One region of the Pedobacter sp. UYP1 genome, then DNA from elsewhere that is predicted to be linked to it. Evidence: riboswitches for the same ligand, from Rfam matches in the RefSeq annotation. Region 1 holds a riboswitch; each other region holds the start of a gene.
What was found. A riboswitch is a leader RNA that binds a small molecule or an ion and turns the genes downstream of it on or off. The one in region 1 is predicted to bind S-adenosylmethionine.
Positions count from the first base shown of each region.

Region 2: linked by a shared signal. The riboswitch ahead of metH (methionine synthase) and the one ahead of ABIB30_RS01050 (SusC/RagA family TonB-linked outer membrane protein) in region 1 are both predicted to bind S-adenosylmethionine.
Region 3: linked by a shared signal. The riboswitch ahead of ABIB30_RS06685 (SusC/RagA family TonB-linked outer membrane protein) and the one ahead of ABIB30_RS01050 (SusC/RagA family TonB-linked outer membrane protein) in region 1 are both predicted to bind S-adenosylmethionine.

Region 1 covers NZ_JBEPPL010000001.1:239,625-245,707, reverse strand. The annotation lists gene ABIB30_RS01050 (SusC/RagA family TonB-linked outer membrane protein) at 1-2,078, opposite strand, end outside; SAM riboswitch class I at 2,543-2,642, opposite strand; gene ABIB30_RS01045 (redoxin domain-containing protein) at 2,787-3,917, opposite strand; gene ABIB30_RS01040 (DUF4303 domain-containing protein) at 5,053-5,586, opposite strand; gene ABIB30_RS01035 (fasciclin domain-containing protein) at 5,900-6,083, shown strand, end outside.
Region 2 covers NZ_JBEPPL010000011.1:59,453-65,535, reverse strand. The annotation lists gene metF (methylenetetrahydrofolate reductase [NAD(P)H]) at 1-730, opposite strand, end outside; gene metH (methionine synthase) at 749-4,408, opposite strand; SAM riboswitch class I at 4,524-4,633, opposite strand; gene ABIB30_RS19225 (Bax inhibitor-1/YccA family protein) at 4,885-5,634, opposite strand; gene ABIB30_RS19220 (hypothetical protein) at 5,685-6,083, opposite strand, start outside.
Region 3 covers NZ_JBEPPL010000002.1:618,209-624,291, forward strand. The annotation lists gene ABIB30_RS06685 (SusC/RagA family TonB-linked outer membrane protein) at 1-3,050, opposite strand, end outside; SAM riboswitch class I at 3,184-3,292, opposite strand; gene ABIB30_RS06690 (universal stress protein) at 3,506-4,438, opposite strand; gene ABIB30_RS06695 (bifunctional helix-turn-helix transcriptional regulator/GNAT family N-acetyltransferase) at 4,618-5,571, shown strand; gene ABIB30_RS06700 (DUF58 domain-containing protein) at 5,568-6,083, opposite strand, start outside.

The sequences.
Region 1 (6,083 bases):
GGTTTAAGGTCTTTAGACGCCAGTGTCCCATTTTGTGTAAAATAAGTACCATTAGAAAAGCCTGTTACTGAATCGAAAACAGGATCAAGAGCGTAAGGGTCTATATTGACTAATCCGGTTTTAGATACGGCACCTCTGATTTTAAGGTAATCAACAATTTTATTTTCTTTTAATTCGGGGAAAGCATCTGATACGACAAATGATAAATCAGCTGAAGGATAAAAAAACGACCTGTTATCTTTATTTAGTAACGAAGTCCAGTCATTTCTGCCACTTAAATGCAGATATAAATAGTTCTTGTAGCCCAGGGTCGCATCTGCCCAAAGTCCATATAGTTTACTTTTAGTATTCGATTCCGAAGGGATATCTACACCTGTGCGGTTACCGATGTTATACAAATCCGGAATCACCAATCCATTACCAATTAACCCAATGTCTTTAGAAGTCTTGTTCACTGAAGAAGCGCCTAATATTAAATTCAGCGAGAAATCTTTGACATCTTTTTTAATATTCACCAGGAAATCGTTGCTGAATCTTGAAGTCTGATCAGCATCATCACCTACAGAACCGGCAAAGTTTGTTTTACCTAAAGACTGAGAATAACTACTGTAAATACCTATCGCAGAATGCGACTTCTGTGTAAAGTACCTGTTTGATAAACCCGCACGATAAGTGAAGTTAAGCCATTGAAGTGGAGCCCAATTTAATTCTACTTTTCCTGTAAGATATGCGTTCTTTGATTTTTGACGTTGATTTGCAGCATCCCAATAAGGATTCAAATAAAAAGGGCTGTAAAAACCATCTAATGATGCATATTTATCATTTTGCCAATCTTTATAATTTAGTATAGGAATATTTGCCGGAACATTTACTAAATCAGCATAAACTGTGGCTGTTGCACTGGTAATATCATAATTGTTTTCTACATAATTGCTGGAATAACTTACGGTCAGGTTTGGAAGAATTTTTCGCGTTCCGTTAACTCTAAGAGAGAGCCTGTTAAATTTATCACCTGGCGTTGTTCCTGTGCCTTTCAAATACTGTCCGGCAAGATAGGTAGTAGATTTGCTATCTCCAGAAGATGCTGAGAAATCTGATTGATTGGTCACGCCTGTCTGCCAGAAATCTCTCCGGTCTGATCTTGCAGAATAAATAGCCTGTTGTTGTTCACCATTTGCCAATGGGAAACCTAATGGTTTTAAGCTTCCATCAAATGCAGGGCCGTATTGTTGATTCTCTGTAGGACTGAAAATTTGCCCGTCGGCAGTAGACCCGGCACCAAACCTGGTTTGAAGTTTAGGGTAGAAACTTACTTGTTCCAAAGTAGTTGTATTAGAGAAACGGATAATTGGTTTTCCTTCTTTACCTTTTTTAGTGGTCACAAGCAGCACTCCGTTAGAGGCTTCTGAACCATACAATGTAGCGCCGGCAGCACCATTTAAGACAGAAATTTCTTCTACATCTTCTGGATTGATATTGCCTAATATAGAACTGGGTACCACGACATTATCTACAACTACCAAAGCCGTATTGTCTCCTGTGAGTGAGCGGTTACCTCTTAAAACAAGCCTGTAGTTAGGGTTAACTCCGCTGGTAATTGCGTTTGCTTGTAACCCGGCAACTTTTCCGACCAGACCGCCTGCAATGGTAGGGGACTTACCCGCAGTCAGCTCTTCGCTGTTTATCCTTGTCGCAGTATACCCTTGTTCTTTGGGTTTACGAAGGATACCCCCAGCAGAAACAACAACTTCATTCAGATTGTTATCATCTGGTTTAAGGCTTACATCAGCAGTACTTTTTCCATTTAGTTTGAATTCGTGTTTCTGGAAACCTATAAAACTGATGAGCAGTATATCATCTGGTCCAGGGTTTTTAATAATAAATGAAAACTTTCCATCTGCACTAGTTACAGCACCCAGACCTGTGTTTTTTAGTTTGATACTTACGCCTGGTAATGGCAATCCATCTTCTTTAGAAGTTATTGTACCGGTTATTTTTCTTTCTTGTTGTGCTTGAGCAATATTTGATATTACAATTACGGACAGAAATATAAAGAGTTTGAGTAAATTCTTTCTCATTGCATAGTTTTAATAAAGTTTGGGGTATAGTCGTTCAGGTCAGTTTAGAAGACTAAATGACTGGGTTAATAAATCGGGAAATGTGCAGGTGCTAATTCAACTCCAAACAGTTATAAAGAGGACATGTTCTGATGAAAAGAATTTCCAGGGATATACAATTCTGAGTACAATAAGGTGTCAGGCAGGTAGTCGTAATTTTCATTATATTTGTTTGAGTGGTTTAAAACATTAATTCGCATTTGTGTTCGATGACCGTTATAACTCAATAAGGGGCGGGCTCTAACCGCTCCTTATTTTTTACGGTATTTTTTTGAAATTTTAAGAATTGTAATTTATTGCATAATGCTCCTTTCCTAAAAGAATTTATTTGTTAAACGTTAATTTTATTCTTCTCTCTATAAAGCCAATATGGTTTTATAGCTGAATCAGGAAGGGATGAATGCTTCATTGAATTGAATACTTCATACTTATCTTTATCACTTGTGTAATAAGGAATTAGCACCTTGTAAGAAACAGGTTGCTAAGACATCGATGGGCCTTTCCCTCCGTCTTTCTTGATAAGAATTATAATAATAAGAACTGCTTATAAAGCAAAAGTAGTCATAAATAATAAAAACTACTAATCTGGTATACTATTATTTTTAAATGGTCGTTATCTCTGTTTTTCTGTATAATCATTGTGTATTTATACAGAAAAACAGGAATATGCTATTTTGATTTTGCATCAAGTATCTCTGCAAGTTTCTTCTGAAGATCTTCTTCTCTTAAACCTTTAGCTATAATTTTTCCAGAAGGGTCAATCAGAAAATTAGCAGGTATCGATCTGATACCATAAAGTTTTGCTACTGCGTTATCCCAGAATTTTAAATCTGAAACATGAGTCCAGGTTAGCTTATCATCTTCGATTGCTTTTAACCAGGCTTCTTTTTTACCAGGCTGATCTAAGGAAACTCCTAATACTGTAAATCCTTTATCTTTATACTTATTATAGGCAACAACTACATTTGGATTCTCTCTTCTGCAGGGACCGCACCAGGAAGCCCAGAAGTCAACCAAAACATATTTTCCTTTAAAGTCAGCTAATTTTACAGGTTTATCATTTACATCATTCTGCGTAAAATCCAAGGCTTGCTGACCAATTTTCGTCTTTTTTGCAGCTTCAAAGAAACCTGCAATACTTTTCCCTGTACTGGTTTCACGAACTTTTGGTGAAAGCCCATTGTAAAGCTGTTCTGCTTCTGATTGTACTTTATCGTCTGTGGCTAATTGAGATAAGACAACGAGACTTACATAAGATGATGGGTTTTTACGGACGAAGTCCAGATAAATCGGGGTCAGGCCTTCTGAGATTTTATCATAACGATCAGAGAAATTTTCCACGAACGCTTTATCATTTTTTTGTTCTGGAGTGAACTTTGAATATTCTTCATTAAGTGTGTTCAGCTGATCCTGAATAGATTTAGAGTTTGCTTTTAGTTTACTGTTATCAGCATTGACTAAAGAACCACTCACAATAGCGTGTTTAAGAGAGTCTGCAGAAGTTACTTTAATATTTGCAGGCTCTATATAGAATGATAAGGCATCGCTTTTGGTTCCTTTAGTGGGAGACTTTTTATATAAGACACTTCTTACCGGATCTTTAATTTTGCCAGTGAAGGTAAAAACACCTTTCCCTGCAATTGCAGAATCCAGTATACTTTTTCCATCCGAATTATAAGACAGGAAAATTTTATCTCCTGGTAATAGTCCTTTTATTTCTCCCTTAATGCTGAATGGTTCCTGGGCAAATAAGGCGAATGGGAGCAGGGCTCCGGCGAGCAGTGTAGAAGTTTTTTTCATTTATGGTTGGTTTAACAGGATTAGTTCACAAAGATAAATAAAACACTACTATTTTAGTATACTTTATTTATAATAATATTTTTTACTCATTTATTGGGATCAAGTCATCAACTTGTGGATCAGGGATTAAATTTCAAGTTTTGGGTTTGATATTTTTTGAGTTCAAAGCTGCTGGTTACGATTTTTTAATAAGCTAATTGCTTCCTGATTTTATAGTTCAATTTATCCTTATTAAACGCTCCTGATTACTTTGATAAGAGATCGGTCAACCCTTCAGCGGAATTCTCAGGGGGAGGAAAGATCCTGATTTTTCCAGGCTTGCTACTTTGACGAAAGTTCTCTGATGCCTTTCGGTTTCCCATTGATTTTTTCATTGTGCCCGGTACAGAACTTTTGAAACAACCTGTACTCCAAACTGCTGCTTTAAAAATGAAATCGTTCAGGATTCCCTTTGAAAATTTACCCGTTAAACTTCCCATAATAAATAAATGCCTTTCCACCAATGTAAGCCATTAGCGTTAAAGATTATCCTGATACGTAAAAAATGTCCGCAATTGTCCGCAGCTGTCTGCAATTGTCCGCAGTTGTCCGTGGGTTAGTCAAAGGGAAAATTATAATTCCATTAATCTTCATCCGGTTATGCTTTGGTTGTGCCTGAGTGGTGGTCGGTGTAAGACCAAGCTATAAACGGCCTTTAAGCATGGATACTCTAAGCCATTTCAACTAGTTGTTTTGACCTGGACCTGCCATGCTCTCGCGTTACTTTAGCACTGCTCTTACCCTAACGAGTACTCGGACAGTACTCAGGCAGTACTCAGGCAGTACCCGGCCGATATAACTTTATTATTTAGCTATTTTGAATTTATTTACGAACAGCACGGCCTTGTTTCCACTGAGTCATTCCCATGCAAATTGAAAGTTTTCAGCGCAACTTCCAGAGGCATAAGAGCATCCGTGATCGTAAAGACTTTCTGTTTAGCGTGTCAAATTTATGCTTAAAAAAGAGCCTGCTCCACAAGTTTATGACTTGATCCATTTATTGTAAGATCCGGGCAAGAATTGCAATTATAAAAAAAGCCCTTTCACCATTGAAATCAATCATTGGCAAAAGAGCTTTCCTTTAATAAATTTACGATCAGGCTAAACTACTGAGTCTTAATTCCGCTTCATCCAAATCTTCATCATGATCTATACAGAATACTTTAAAATCTGGTGTCTTAGGTATTTTCTGAAATTCTTCTGACTTCGTAAATTCTATTAATGTTTTAGAAAAATGCAACAAAAGATTATCAGTTATTGCATTTTTCGGTTCCCCATCATCTTTGTCCTCATTTTCATCTTCTTCATCACCAAATAATTCATCCTCAGAAAGCACATACTGAGTTGAAAAAGATTGGTATTCCCAATCTCCGGTATTATATCTCAATTCATTAATCTGTTCTTCACTTTGATAAGAAGCTTTATACTTTCCACTTTGAGATTCTTGCAGGAGCGCTGAAAAAGCACTTTCTGTGTTAAAACACAGGTTTACCTCAGCATATTCTGCGTTACAGTCAAATGCAAATGCATAAAAAACTTCATTTGGGTGCTCCGCTAAAAAATTGCTTACTTCAGTTTTTGTGAAAGCCAGCAATTCTTCTTGTATTTTATTGTAATCTATTTCTTGCATAAGTTTAATTTTATATAAGCGTATATATTTTTAAACGATATATTTATTATTTTATGATACAAATCAAATAATAAATTGAGATATTAACTGCATCCTGTAAATTAACGTTATTTATAAGGAGTTATTCATAATGAATTGGTTATGGCGATATATTGCAACAGATATTCAAGCAGAATCTGGGCCTGAGGACCACCAAATATTACTTTTTATATTTTTAAATAGTTAATAATCTATTAGTTGTATTAATGTTTTGATCTTCTGAAAACCAATAGTATATCATCTGTCGTAAATGTGGTTAAATATCAAAACTCAGATGAAAAAAACATTTATATCAGCATTTGCTTTAGTAGCTATCGCATTTGCTTCACAAACACAAGTTCAGGCACAATCAAAAATGAGTATGTCTGGTGGTACTAAAATGGTGGGTGGTGCAGCAATGTATCCTACAAAAGATATCATTGATAATGCGGTAAACTCTAAAGATCATACCACATTGG
Region 2 (6,083 bases), on a different contig from region 1:
AAGAAGTAATCGGCTTAAGTCCGGGAATAATGGGGACATTTATCCCATTTGCTCTGCACTGGGCAACAAAATCACAGTATTTGGCATTGTCGAAAAACATCTGGGTCACGATAAACTCTGCACCCATATCTACTTTTTGCTTCAGGTATTTAAAGTCGGCCTTTAGGTTAGGTGCTTCAAAATGCTTTTCCGGATAGCCGGCTACACCAATACAGAAATCTGTCTGGAAGGCTGAATGATCTTCAAAAAGATATTTTCCGTTATTCATATCGTTAACCTGACCTAACAGATCAGTGGCATAAGCGTGTCCGCCGGGGGTAGGGATAAAGGTCGAATCTGCGTGTCTGGCATCTCCGCGTAAAACCAATACGTTATCAATTCCTAAAAACTGAAGGTCAATCAGGGCATTTTCGGTTTCTTCTTTGGTAAAACCACCACAAATTAAATGCGGAACAGCATCTACTTTGTATTTGTTCATGATTGCCGCACAGATGGCTACGGTACCTGGACGTTTACGGTAAGACACCTTTTCCAGCAAGCCGTTGTCATGTTGTTTATAGATATAATCTTCTCTATGATAGGTCACATCAATAAAGGGTGGATTAAACTCCATCAAAGGATCTATGGCATCATAAATATCTGTGATGCTTTTTCCTTTAACTGGCGGCAGGAGCTCAAAAGAAAACAAGGTTTTACCCTTGGCGTTGTTAACGTGGTCGGTGATCTTCATTTAAGTTTTGTTGTGAGGTTAATAGGCTAAATTCGGACTAAGCCATCTTTCGGTATCTTCAAGTGACATGTTTTTTCTGACTGCATATTCTTCTACCTGATCTTTGGTTATTTTCCCAAGGCCGAAGTATCTGGATTGAGGGTGTGAGAAATAAAATCCGCTGACTGCTGCAGTTGGATACATCGCAAAGCTTTCTGTTAAGCGCAGCCCGATCTTTTGTTCTGCACCTAATAAGTCAAATAATGTTTCTTTTTCGGTGTGATCCGGGCATGCAGGGTAACCTGGTGCCGGACGGATACCTGCGTATTCTTCTTTGATCAGATCTTCGTTAGTTAATTGTTCGTCTTTTGCATAGCCCCAGTAATCTTTACGGACTAATTCATGCAAGTGTTCAGCGAAGGCTTCAGCCAGCCTGTCTGCTAGTGCTTTTGCCATAATACTGTTGTAATCGTCATAGTTTGCTTCAAATTCAGCAACCATTTCGTCACAGCCAATACCTGTAGTCACAGCAAAACCACCAAAATAGTCCTGAACTCCGTCTTCTTTGGTTGCCACGAAATCTGATAAGGCATAATAAGGTTCTCCGGCAACTTTCTCCGCTTGCTGACGCAGGGTATGAATCGTTACGGGTTCGCCTGCTACGTCTAATACGATATCATCGCCTTTGGCATGTGCCGGCCAGAAACCGATAACTGCTTTAGCGGTCAGTAACTTTTCATCAACGATCTTTTGTAAAAGTACGCGGGCATCATCGTATAGTTTTTTTGCCTCTACGCCAACAGATTTGTCATTGAATATTTTTGGGTAACTGCCTCTTAATTCCCAGGTGTGGAAAAAAGGAGTCCAGTCAATATAAGGCACAAGGGTTTCCAGCGGGTAATCTTCGAATGTTTTAGTCCCGAGAAATTTAGGTGCAGGAGCTACAAGGGCAGGGTCAATCGTAAATTTATCGGTCCTTGCTTCTTCAATAGATTTGAAACGTTTATCATTGCGTTTATTCAAATGCGCTTCGCGTGCTTTATCATATTCCAGCCTGATATTATCAATATAACCACCGCGGGCTTCCGCGTTCATCAGAGTACTGCATACAGTCACACTTCTGGAGGCATCCAGCACGTGAATGGCTGGGCCCGAATAGTTCGGTGCTATTTTTACGGCAGCATGTATTCTGGAAGTGGTTGCGCCACCAATCAACAGGGGTACGGTAAAGCCTTCACGTTCCATCTCTTTGGCAAAGTGAACCATTTCATCCAGTGAAGGTGTAATCAGTCCGCTTAAACCAATAATATCTGCGTTAATTTCTTTGGCTTTTCTGATAATTTCCTGTGCAGGGACCATCACGCCTAAATCAACAATTTCAAAGTTGTTACAGGCCAATACCACGCCTACAATGTTTTTACCGATATCATGAACGTCACCTTTTACTGTGGCAAGTAAGATTCTGCCGGCCGAAGAGCTTTGGTCACCATCCGGGTTGTCCAGTTTCTCCTGCTCAATAAAGGGAAGCAGATAAGCTACAGCTTTCTTCATTACCCTGGCTGATTTTACGACCTGAGGGAGGAACATCTTTCCGGCACCGAATAAGTCACCTACGATATTCATTCCGTCCATTAGCGGACCTTCAATGACATGAATAGGGCGGTCGTATTGTTGTCTCGCTTCTTCTACATCGGCATCCAGGTATTCAATAATACCTTTGACCAAAGAGTGGGACAGACGGGATTCTACAGGTGCTTTTCTCCATTCTTCGTCTTTAACGAGTTCTTTTCCTTTAGATTTTACGGTTTCTGCAAAGTCTACCAGACGTTCTGTAGCATCTTCGCGGCGGTTTAATAAAACGTCTTCTACGCGTTCCAGTAACTCGGCAGGGATAGCTTCATAAACTTCCAGCATCCCGGCATTCACAATTCCCATATCCAGTCCGGCTTTAATGGCATGGAACAGAAAGGCAGAGTGCATAGCTTCACGTACGGTATTATTTCCTCTGAAAGAGAAAGATATATTGGATACACCACCACTTACTTTCGCATAGGGCAGGTTTTCTTTAATCCAGCGTGCTGCGTTGATAAAATCAACTGCATAGTTGTTGTGTTCTTCTAAACCGGTGGCTACGGTTAAGATATTCGGGTCGAAGATAATATCTTCTGCCGGGAAGCCAATTTCCTCTACCAGGATATCGTATGAGCGTTTACAGATTTCTTTTCTACGTTCAAAGTTATCTGCTTGTCCATTTTCATCAAAGGCCATCACTACGATTGCTGCACCGTAATTCATAATCTTACGGGCACTTTCACGGAATTTATCTTCTCCCTCTTTTAACGAAATGGAGTTGACAATCCCTTTTCCCTGTAAACATTTTAAACCGTTTTCAATGACACTCCATTTAGAGGAATCGACCATGATCGGCAGTTTGGAAATATCAGGTTCTGAAGCAATCAGGTTCAGGAATTTCGTCATTGCGGCTTCAGAGTCCAGCATCCCTTCGTCCATGTTCACGTCAATGACCTGCGCACCACCTTCTACTTGTTGCCTGGCAACGGCAAGTGCAGCTTCGTAGTCACCGCTTAAAATTAACTTGGAGAATTTTGGGGAGCCTGTGATATTAGTTCTTTCACCAATATTAACAAACATGCTTTCGGGCGTAATGGTTACGGGTTCAAGTCCGCTCAGGCGAAGGTAACGTGGTATTTCTGGTATTTGTCTTGGGGTAATATTTTTGGCTTTTGCGGCAATCGCTGCGATATGCTCTGGCGTAGTACCACAACAACCACCCACGATATTGACAAAACCGTGCTGAATAAAGTCTGAGACCAGTGACGCTGTTTCATTGGGCATTTCATCATAAGCGCCAAATTCATTCGGTAAACCTGCATTAGGGTATGCAGATACATAACAGGGTGCTTTAGCAGAGAGCTCTTCAATATGGGGCCTCATGTCTTTTGCACCCAATGCACAGTTAAAGCCTATGCTCAATGGGTTAGCATGAATGATTGAATTCAGGAAAGCTTCTACAGTCTGACCGGACAGTGTTCTGCCTGATGCATCTGTAATAGTTCCGGAAATCATAATCTCAATTTTACGCCCGATAACTTCTTCATATTTTTTGATTGCAAAGATTGCCGCCTTCGCATTTAAAGTATCAAAAATGGTCTCAATTAATAACAGGTCTGATCCGCCATCAACCAGTCCTCTGATTTGTTCGTAGTAAGCGTCAACTAGTTCATCAAAGGTTAAGGCTCTGTATCCCGGATCATTTACATCTGGTGAGATAGACAAGGTACGGTTGGTAGGGCCTACGGCACCTGCAACGAAACAAACGCGGTCTGGATTTGCGGCCATGAATTCATTGACTGCTTCTTTGGCTATTTTAGCACCTTCGAAACTCATTTCATAGTCAAGTTCTTCCATCTTATAATCCGCAAGAGAGATCCTTTGCGTACTAAAAGTGTTGGTCTCGATGATATCTGTTCCTGCTTTAAGATATTCGGTATGTATAGCTTTGATGATATCAGGACGGGTAATATTCAGCAGGTCATTATTTCCTTTGACGTCGCATGGATGATTCGCAAAGCGCTCTCCTCTGAAGTCTTCTTCAGTTAGGATATAGCGCTGGATCATGGTGCCCATTGCGCCATCGATGATTAGTATTCGTTTTTTAAGCTCTTCTCTTATGCTCATTATCTGTGTTGGATAGCCATTTGTCTGTATTCAAGCAACTAATGCGATGCCAGTATCTTGAAGACAGAAAATTTTATATAAAGGCCTAATCAGAAATCCGGTGTCGGATCGAATTAACTTATCTGTCAGGAACAGCCGAAACTGTTCGAGTAGAATGTAGCACCTTGTAAGCACAGGTTGCTAAGACTTCGTCGGGTCTAATCCCTCCGTCTTTCTTTATAAGCTCATACAAAAATGCAACAAAGAAAAATCATTTCCAAGCAAATAGAGTTTAAAGCATATAAAATTGCAAAAATCAGGCAAATGAACACATAGTACGGAACAATGTTCTGTGTGGTTAGCGTATTCTTCTATGGATGTAATTGAGAATAGTGCTAAAGATCAACAAAAAAAGGCCGGCCAGTGAAGTGCCCTTAATAAGTGTCTGACTTACTGAGGGCACTTCACTGGCCGGCTTTTTAACCAGGAATACTGGTTTATTTTCTTCCTCCGAATATTCTCAATAAGAAGATAAAGATATTCAGGAAGTCAAGGTATAGAGATAGGGCACCCATGATCGCTAATTTCTTAGTGTCATCAACAGCCATAGTACCACCGTTTTCTTCAATACCTGCCCCGATACGTTTCAATTTTTGAACGTCATAAGCAGTTAATGCAGTGAAAATCGCTACACCGAAGAAACTCATGATATAGTCAAAGCTTGAACTTTTCAGGAACATGTTCACTACACTGGCAATAACCAGTCCTACTACACCAATCATTAAGATTGATCCGAATTTACTTAAATCGGTGTTGGTGGTGTAACCCAGTACAGCCATTAAACCAAATATCCCTGCAGCAGCAGCAAAACAAGCTACTACTGAACTTGTTGTATAAATCAATAAGATAAAACTCAGACTGACACCGGTCAATACTGAATACAGAATAAATACGCCTAATAAAGCACTGTATGATAACTTACTCAGCCCTGCACTCATCAAAAGTACCAGTCCAAGCGGAGCAAACATAGCAACATAACCTATCATAGACATTTTACCTGTTTCCTGATTGATCAGGTAGCTTAACATTTCTGGCGTATTTGCCATGTAAACTGCAGCCAGTGTTGATAAACTCAACGCTACAAACATCCATAAAAACACGTTGGCAAAAAATTTCTTTGCAACTGTTCCTGTTTGGTTTTCCACAAATACTGATTGTTGTGACCAATTATTATTGTTGTTATCCATGTTATTTTAAAATTTAATTAAATATACGAATCTATTTGTATCAGCAAAAGCTATGCCCCTAGTCTTTTTGTCAGAATTTCTTCAACTTTATGGAAGATTTGAAGGGGTTTTGCTGTTCTCCATGCCAAATCGTCAAGTTCGCCACCAAAGTTGATATAGTAATCAATATTGCTGCTTCTGAATTCTTCAATTACATGCGGGTTGAAATTGAGTCCGGTGATCCATCCGTCTTCAACATCCTGGAACCATTCTTCATAATAGCTATCCTCTGAGGCGTGGAAATTAAGAATGTTTTCTCCAATCAGGATAAATTTGTTGATGCCTTCATCGATCATTAGTTCGAGAATTTCTCTTTTAAGCAGCATAATATCATTTCCTATGGCATCATTCCATTCACCGATAAATTCAATGATCGCATAATGATGGTCATAGTCCACAAACAGCACCTT
Region 3 (6,083 bases), on a different contig from region 1:
TTATGCAGGATAAATAAGTTTCTGCCAACTGCCGAGATCGTTGCGCTTTGCAAGCCAATAGATTTAATCCATTGATCAGGTAAAGTATAGCCTAATTTGATTTCTCTCAGTTTGATATAAGTTGCACTGTAAACAGATGCTTCATCAATATTATTCAACGATTTATAGTATTGACTGGCAGAGATGATCGTATTGTTTTGTGAGCCATCTGCTAAAGAGCCTTTGAAAATCATACCATCGTCATAGATTGTTGCACCTGCAGGAGCTCCAGCACCAGGAGTAATTTGTACGGCTTTACCAGCAGCATTCTTGTAATAAGTCAGTCCGCCATTTTCAGCACCACGACCTGGAAGGGTAGAAGCTAATACCCCTGTATAAGTACCGGTCGCATTGGTTCCAGAGTAAATTTTGCCGCCAATATGTGCATCAACCAATACACTTAAGTTAATTCTTTTGTAAGTGAAACTATTGGTGATTCCGCCTAACCAGTCTGGCGTGTATTTTCCAAGCGTCCTTTTAGAAGGACTTGCTTGTGGTGTTCCGTCTGCGCCCACAATAATATCTCCGGCAGCATTTCTATCATATGCAGTTCCGAAAATTGTACCATAAGGTTGTCCAACAGCAGCCAGAATCTGAACTGATCCATCCGATCCCAGTTGGTAACTTTGTACACCTTGATAAAGATCTTTTACTTTACTGCGGTTCTTTGAATAATTCACAGTGATATCCCAGGTGAAGTCTTTCGTTTTAATAGGTGTTACCCCTAATTGCGCTTCAAGTCCTTTGTTGTTAATTGTACCTCCATTAACCAATTTCTTAAGGAAACCAGTAGTCGGGCTTACATCCAGACTTAAGATCTGGTTGATACTGTTAGTATTGTATACACTGAAATCAAGACGAACTCTGTTTTTGAACAAGCCAACTTCAAAACCTGCTTCCGTAGATTTGGTCGTTTCTGGTTTCAGATTCGGATTCAAGTCTGTATCGCTTAGATTTTGTTGCGGATTACTATCAAATGGAGCAGTGAAAGAATAATTATTAATCAATTGATAAGGGGAAGCATCTTTACCAACCTGAGACCATCCGCCACGAAGCTTGGCAAAGTTCAGCACATCACTTTTGATGTCAAATGCTTCGGTAAGGATTAAACTTGCATTGACCGAAGGATAGAAATAAGAACGGTTTTGAGCAGGCAGCGTCGAGGACCAGTCATTTCTGGCTGTAAGATTCAAATACGCATAATTTCTAAAACCAAGTTGAGCAGAACCAAATGTACTGTATACCCTTTGTTTGCTGTAAATATTGGAAGAGATCAACGGATCGCGTGAATTACTCAGCGTGTAAAGATTATTAACAGCCAATTTAGGAGCTTTCTGATCATTGCTCTCAAAAGTAGTCGTTCTGATATTCCCACCTAATAAGAGATCAAGGTTGAAATCAGCATTTAACTTTTTAGTGAAATCCAGTCTTCCTTCCGTATTGTTCTCATTGAAAGTATAAGCATCTTCTTCATACGAACCAAAAGGTGTACCATTTGTTCCATAAGCGATTTTTATCTTTCTGCGGTCATTGTAGTAATCATTACCCGTTCTGAAGTTCGCTGATAAACCATCTATTATTTTGTAGTTCAATTCTGCACTTCCAATCAACCGGTTACGAACCTGACCCACTGTGTTTTCGTAGGCAACAAAATATGGGTTACTATAATAGCTATTGTTCCAGTTGATATCTTTTCCATTCGCATCTTTATAGGTTTTTAATTGGTCTACATCAACCTGACGGCCAAACCAGGTAAACTGCAACATAGTGCTGCTTGCTCTTTTTCCTCCTGAACCAGGTAAGTTTGCACTTGTGTTTACATAATTAGCTGAGGCATTGAAAGTCAGCTTTGGTGTTATTTTATAAGTTGTGTTCAGTAAGAATGAGTTTTTTGATTGAGAAGAGTTCGGAATCACACCTTTCTGATCCAGGTTGTTATAAGAGAAACGTAAGTCATATTTATCTCCTGAACCTGAAATCGCAAGTCCATTATTCAAAGTATAACCCGTATTAAAGAAGTCACGTACATTATTTGGATGTGCGACAAAAGGAACAGCTACTCCGTTAGAATTAAATTGAGGGATTAAACGGCCGTCTAATCTTGGGCCCCAGCTTTCATCTACTCCATCATTCAGCCCCCCACCTTTACCATCTACATAGCTGAATTGGCCATTAGCACCTTGTCCGAATGAATTCTGATAAGATGGAATAGTTAACAAAGTAGAGAAGGTTGCATTGGAGTTCACGCTGATTCCTAAGCCAGGAGAGTTTTTACCTTTCTTAGTGGTAATCAGTACCACACCTGCCGCAGCACGGGAACCGTAAAGCGCAGCGGCATTGGGGCCTTTCAAGACACTCATAGATTCAATATCCTCCGAATTGATGTCAGAAATCGTATTAGCAAAATCTCGTGAGCCGCCTGAACCTAAATTTTGTGAATTATCTACCGGTACTCCATCGATTACAAATAGTGGCTGATTATTTCCTGATATAGAAGTCTCCCCACGGATAATGATCCTGGAAGAACCCATATCTCCCTGGCTATTGGTGATCTGTACACCTGCTACCTTACCAGATATGGAATTCAGCAGATTGGTCTCTTTCGCTTCAGAGATATCTTTTGATTTTAACTCCTGTACTGAATAACCTAATGATTTTTTCTCTTTAGGAATGTTCAAAGCTGTAACCACAACTTCACTCAGTTCATTAGAAGATTCATCTAATTGTATAGCTATCGTACTTGCTGAAGTTACTTTGAGTTCTTGAGTCGCATAGCCAATGGATACAATTTTTAAAATATCATTTGGTTTGGCGATGATAGAGAATTTACCATTTCCATCAGTTTGTGTACCAGCATTTGTTCCTTTAACAGAAACGCTTACGCCAGGAACGGGTTGCCCGTTAGATTTCTCGGTGACCACCCCGGTAATTTTAGCGGTTTGTGCCGCAGCAGTCTGTACGATGATAAAGGATAGCAGGATCCCAAATAAGTATTTGTAAGTTTTATACATATTAATGGTCTAGTTATATAATTGGTGTGTTTAATTCAATTTATTACGCATAACGTTCTTTGAACAGCTCTATTTATCAGGAATATTAAGGGAAGAGATGACAGCGACCAATTTACTTTATAGGTATATCTGTCACTTATCTTTTCCGCTTAAAGTGGATAGGAGTTAGCACCTTTTACAATTTGGGTGTATAGGTTGCTAAGACTTCATAGGGCCTTTCCCTCGGTCTTTCTTGATAAGTAGAAATCAATGAACAGCTAATTGTCGGGCAAATATATAAATAAACTACTAAATCTATAGTATATATTTCATTAGTAGGATATTCTGAGATTTGGCAGACAATTCGTCTATTATTTTGTTCAGATTGGAGGCATAAAAAAGGCCATTTCTCTGTTTTAGAGAATGGCCTTTGGATTGACTTAAGAAATTGGCTTAACGTATAGCATGCGCTATAGCTAGCTGATCGCCGAAGCGATTATATTCTCCTGATAACCAGATTCCAGATTTGCGTTCAATCCCAGCGCAACATTTTCTGCACAAGGGAAGATCAGCAGCGGTAAATTGGTATTTGCCGCCATCTTTTGCGTATTGCTTAAATTGAAAAGCTGCTCCAGAAAAGTTTTATGGCGATGTACCATTACAAAAACATTACAAGTCACGTTTTCTGCAAGCCATTTTAAGCCTGCTTTAACAGGAGCATGTTCTACTGCGCGGTAATAGATTTTAGGATAATTTATTTTATTAGCTACATCTTCCAGAAAGCCAGTGACTAATTTTTTAGTATCAGCTTCTGGCATCTCCGGATGTTGTATATGCGCCAGCGTAATCTCTGCATGAGATGGTTTTGCAAATTCGGTAAGCGCCTGAATAATATCCAGATCACTATCATCCATATCTGTTGCAAAAACAAATTTATCCAGCTTCTTAAAACTTTGGTTTTCTGGTACAATCAGCACAGGCAGGGGCACAGCGCCTATAATTTCCCGCATATGATTACCCATAATTAAGGAGCCCAGCCCCTTCCGGTGGGTGCCCATCACCAATAGCATCAGATCTCTGTTTGCTGATAGTTTGTTGATGTACCGGTATAAAGGTCCTTCCTGACACTTGTAATCAATAACGGGCCTGAAAGCATTAATCGGTAAAGTGGAGAGTTCTTCTTCTAGTCTTATGCCCAGCGCACGTAATTGTTCTTCACTATCCTTTTGTAAAATATTGTAATCTTCCATTGACCAGTAAACCTGCCCTCCTAAAGGTTCGGCCATTGGTACTAAAAAGGAATTATAAAGTGTAAGATTTGCATGAAGATGTTGTGCAAGGCGTAAAGCATAGCGTGCGGCATTTTCTGCATTGGCGGAAAAATCGGTCAGTACGGTTATCGTGTTCATAGCAAAGGATGTTTATTTTACCAGAGTAAAAGTGGTGATAAACAGGCTGTTTAGCTGTGACGCCCGTCATATTATCTAATGACATTCGTCATCAGGATCAAAAAAATTCACCTGAATATTTTGAATTATAAAAATACTTACTACATTTACGTAATCAGTTACGTAAATAGGTATATACAATGGAGTTTTTCAATCAGGTAGGTAAAAAGGCAATAGGAAGCAGGTTGCGGATGTTGACAGAGAAGATTACAGAAGATGCAGCTCAGATTTATCAATTTTATGATATCGATATCCAGCCAAAGTGGTTTCCGGTTTTCTATGTGCTTTCACAGGGAGAAGCAATGACCATTACTGCGATCGCTAAAGAAATTGGTCATTCTCATCCTTCGGTGAGTAAGATTATCGGAGAGATGGCAAAAAAAGGTTTAGTTGATGAGAAAAAAGACGAAGCCGATGGCAGGAAAAATATGGTCAGTCTTTCTCCAGAAGGAGATAAAATCAATGTAAAAATACAAGGTCTGTACGTTGATCTGGATAAAGCAGTAGAAGATATTGCGGCACAATGCAGAAATGATTTATGGAAAGCTATGGAAGAATGGGAGTTTTTACTAGCACAAAAAACAATTTCACGTCGTATGCAGGAAATTAAAAAAGAGCGCGAAAGTAAAGAAGTGACTATCGTGAATTACACACCAGAATATCAGCAGGCATTCAGAGCCTTAAATGAGCAATGGATTTCCACCTGGTTTAAAATGGAGCAGGCAGACTATAACGCACTTGATGACCCTCAGGGTTATATTCTGGATAAGGGAGGTTATATATTAGTTGCGCTTTACGAAGGTGAGCCTGCAGGCGTATGCGCGCTGATCAAAATGAATGATCCGGATTATGATTATGAGCTGGCTAAAATGGCTGTGTCACCGGCTGTACAGGGGAAAAGTATTGGCTGGTTATTGGGAAGTGCGATCGCTCAGAAGGCAAAAGAATTGGGCGCTCAGAAAATATACCTGGAAAGTAATACCGTTCTTAAACCAGCTATCAATTTATATCATAAATTAGGTTTTGTGAAAGTAGCTGGCCGGATTACTCCATACGAACGTTGTAATATACAAATGGAACTGGTGTTAAGTTAGATTTTCTGTTGTGCTTTAATAGCCAGATAACGGTTCACGACATTGACCGTTAAATTTTCTGGTGAAGTCAGGATACTGAGAATGCCATGTTTTGCCAATTCTTTGACCATGAGCCGCTTTTCGTAGACAAACTTCTCTGCGATGGTTTTAATGTAGATTCCTTCCACATCGCGGGCGGGTAAGTCATGCATGGATTTGACAGCTGTATTTTCAAAAAAGACGATCATCAGTAAATGAAATTTAGCGATATGTTTTAAAAAAGGAAGCTGTCTGTGTAGAGCAGACATGCTTTCATAATTTGTGAAAAACAGAATCAGGCTCCGCTGCTTAATGACACTGCGGATAGCCAGGTGCAGCGCTTCAATATTGCTTTCCAGGTATTGGGTCTTTTCCTTATACAAAACTTCCATTATTTTGCCCAGCTGTCCAGGTCTGCGGTCTGCAGGCACTATACTCCCTACCTTTTCCGAAAGTGTGATCAACCCTGCTTTATCATCTTTCAATAAGGCCAC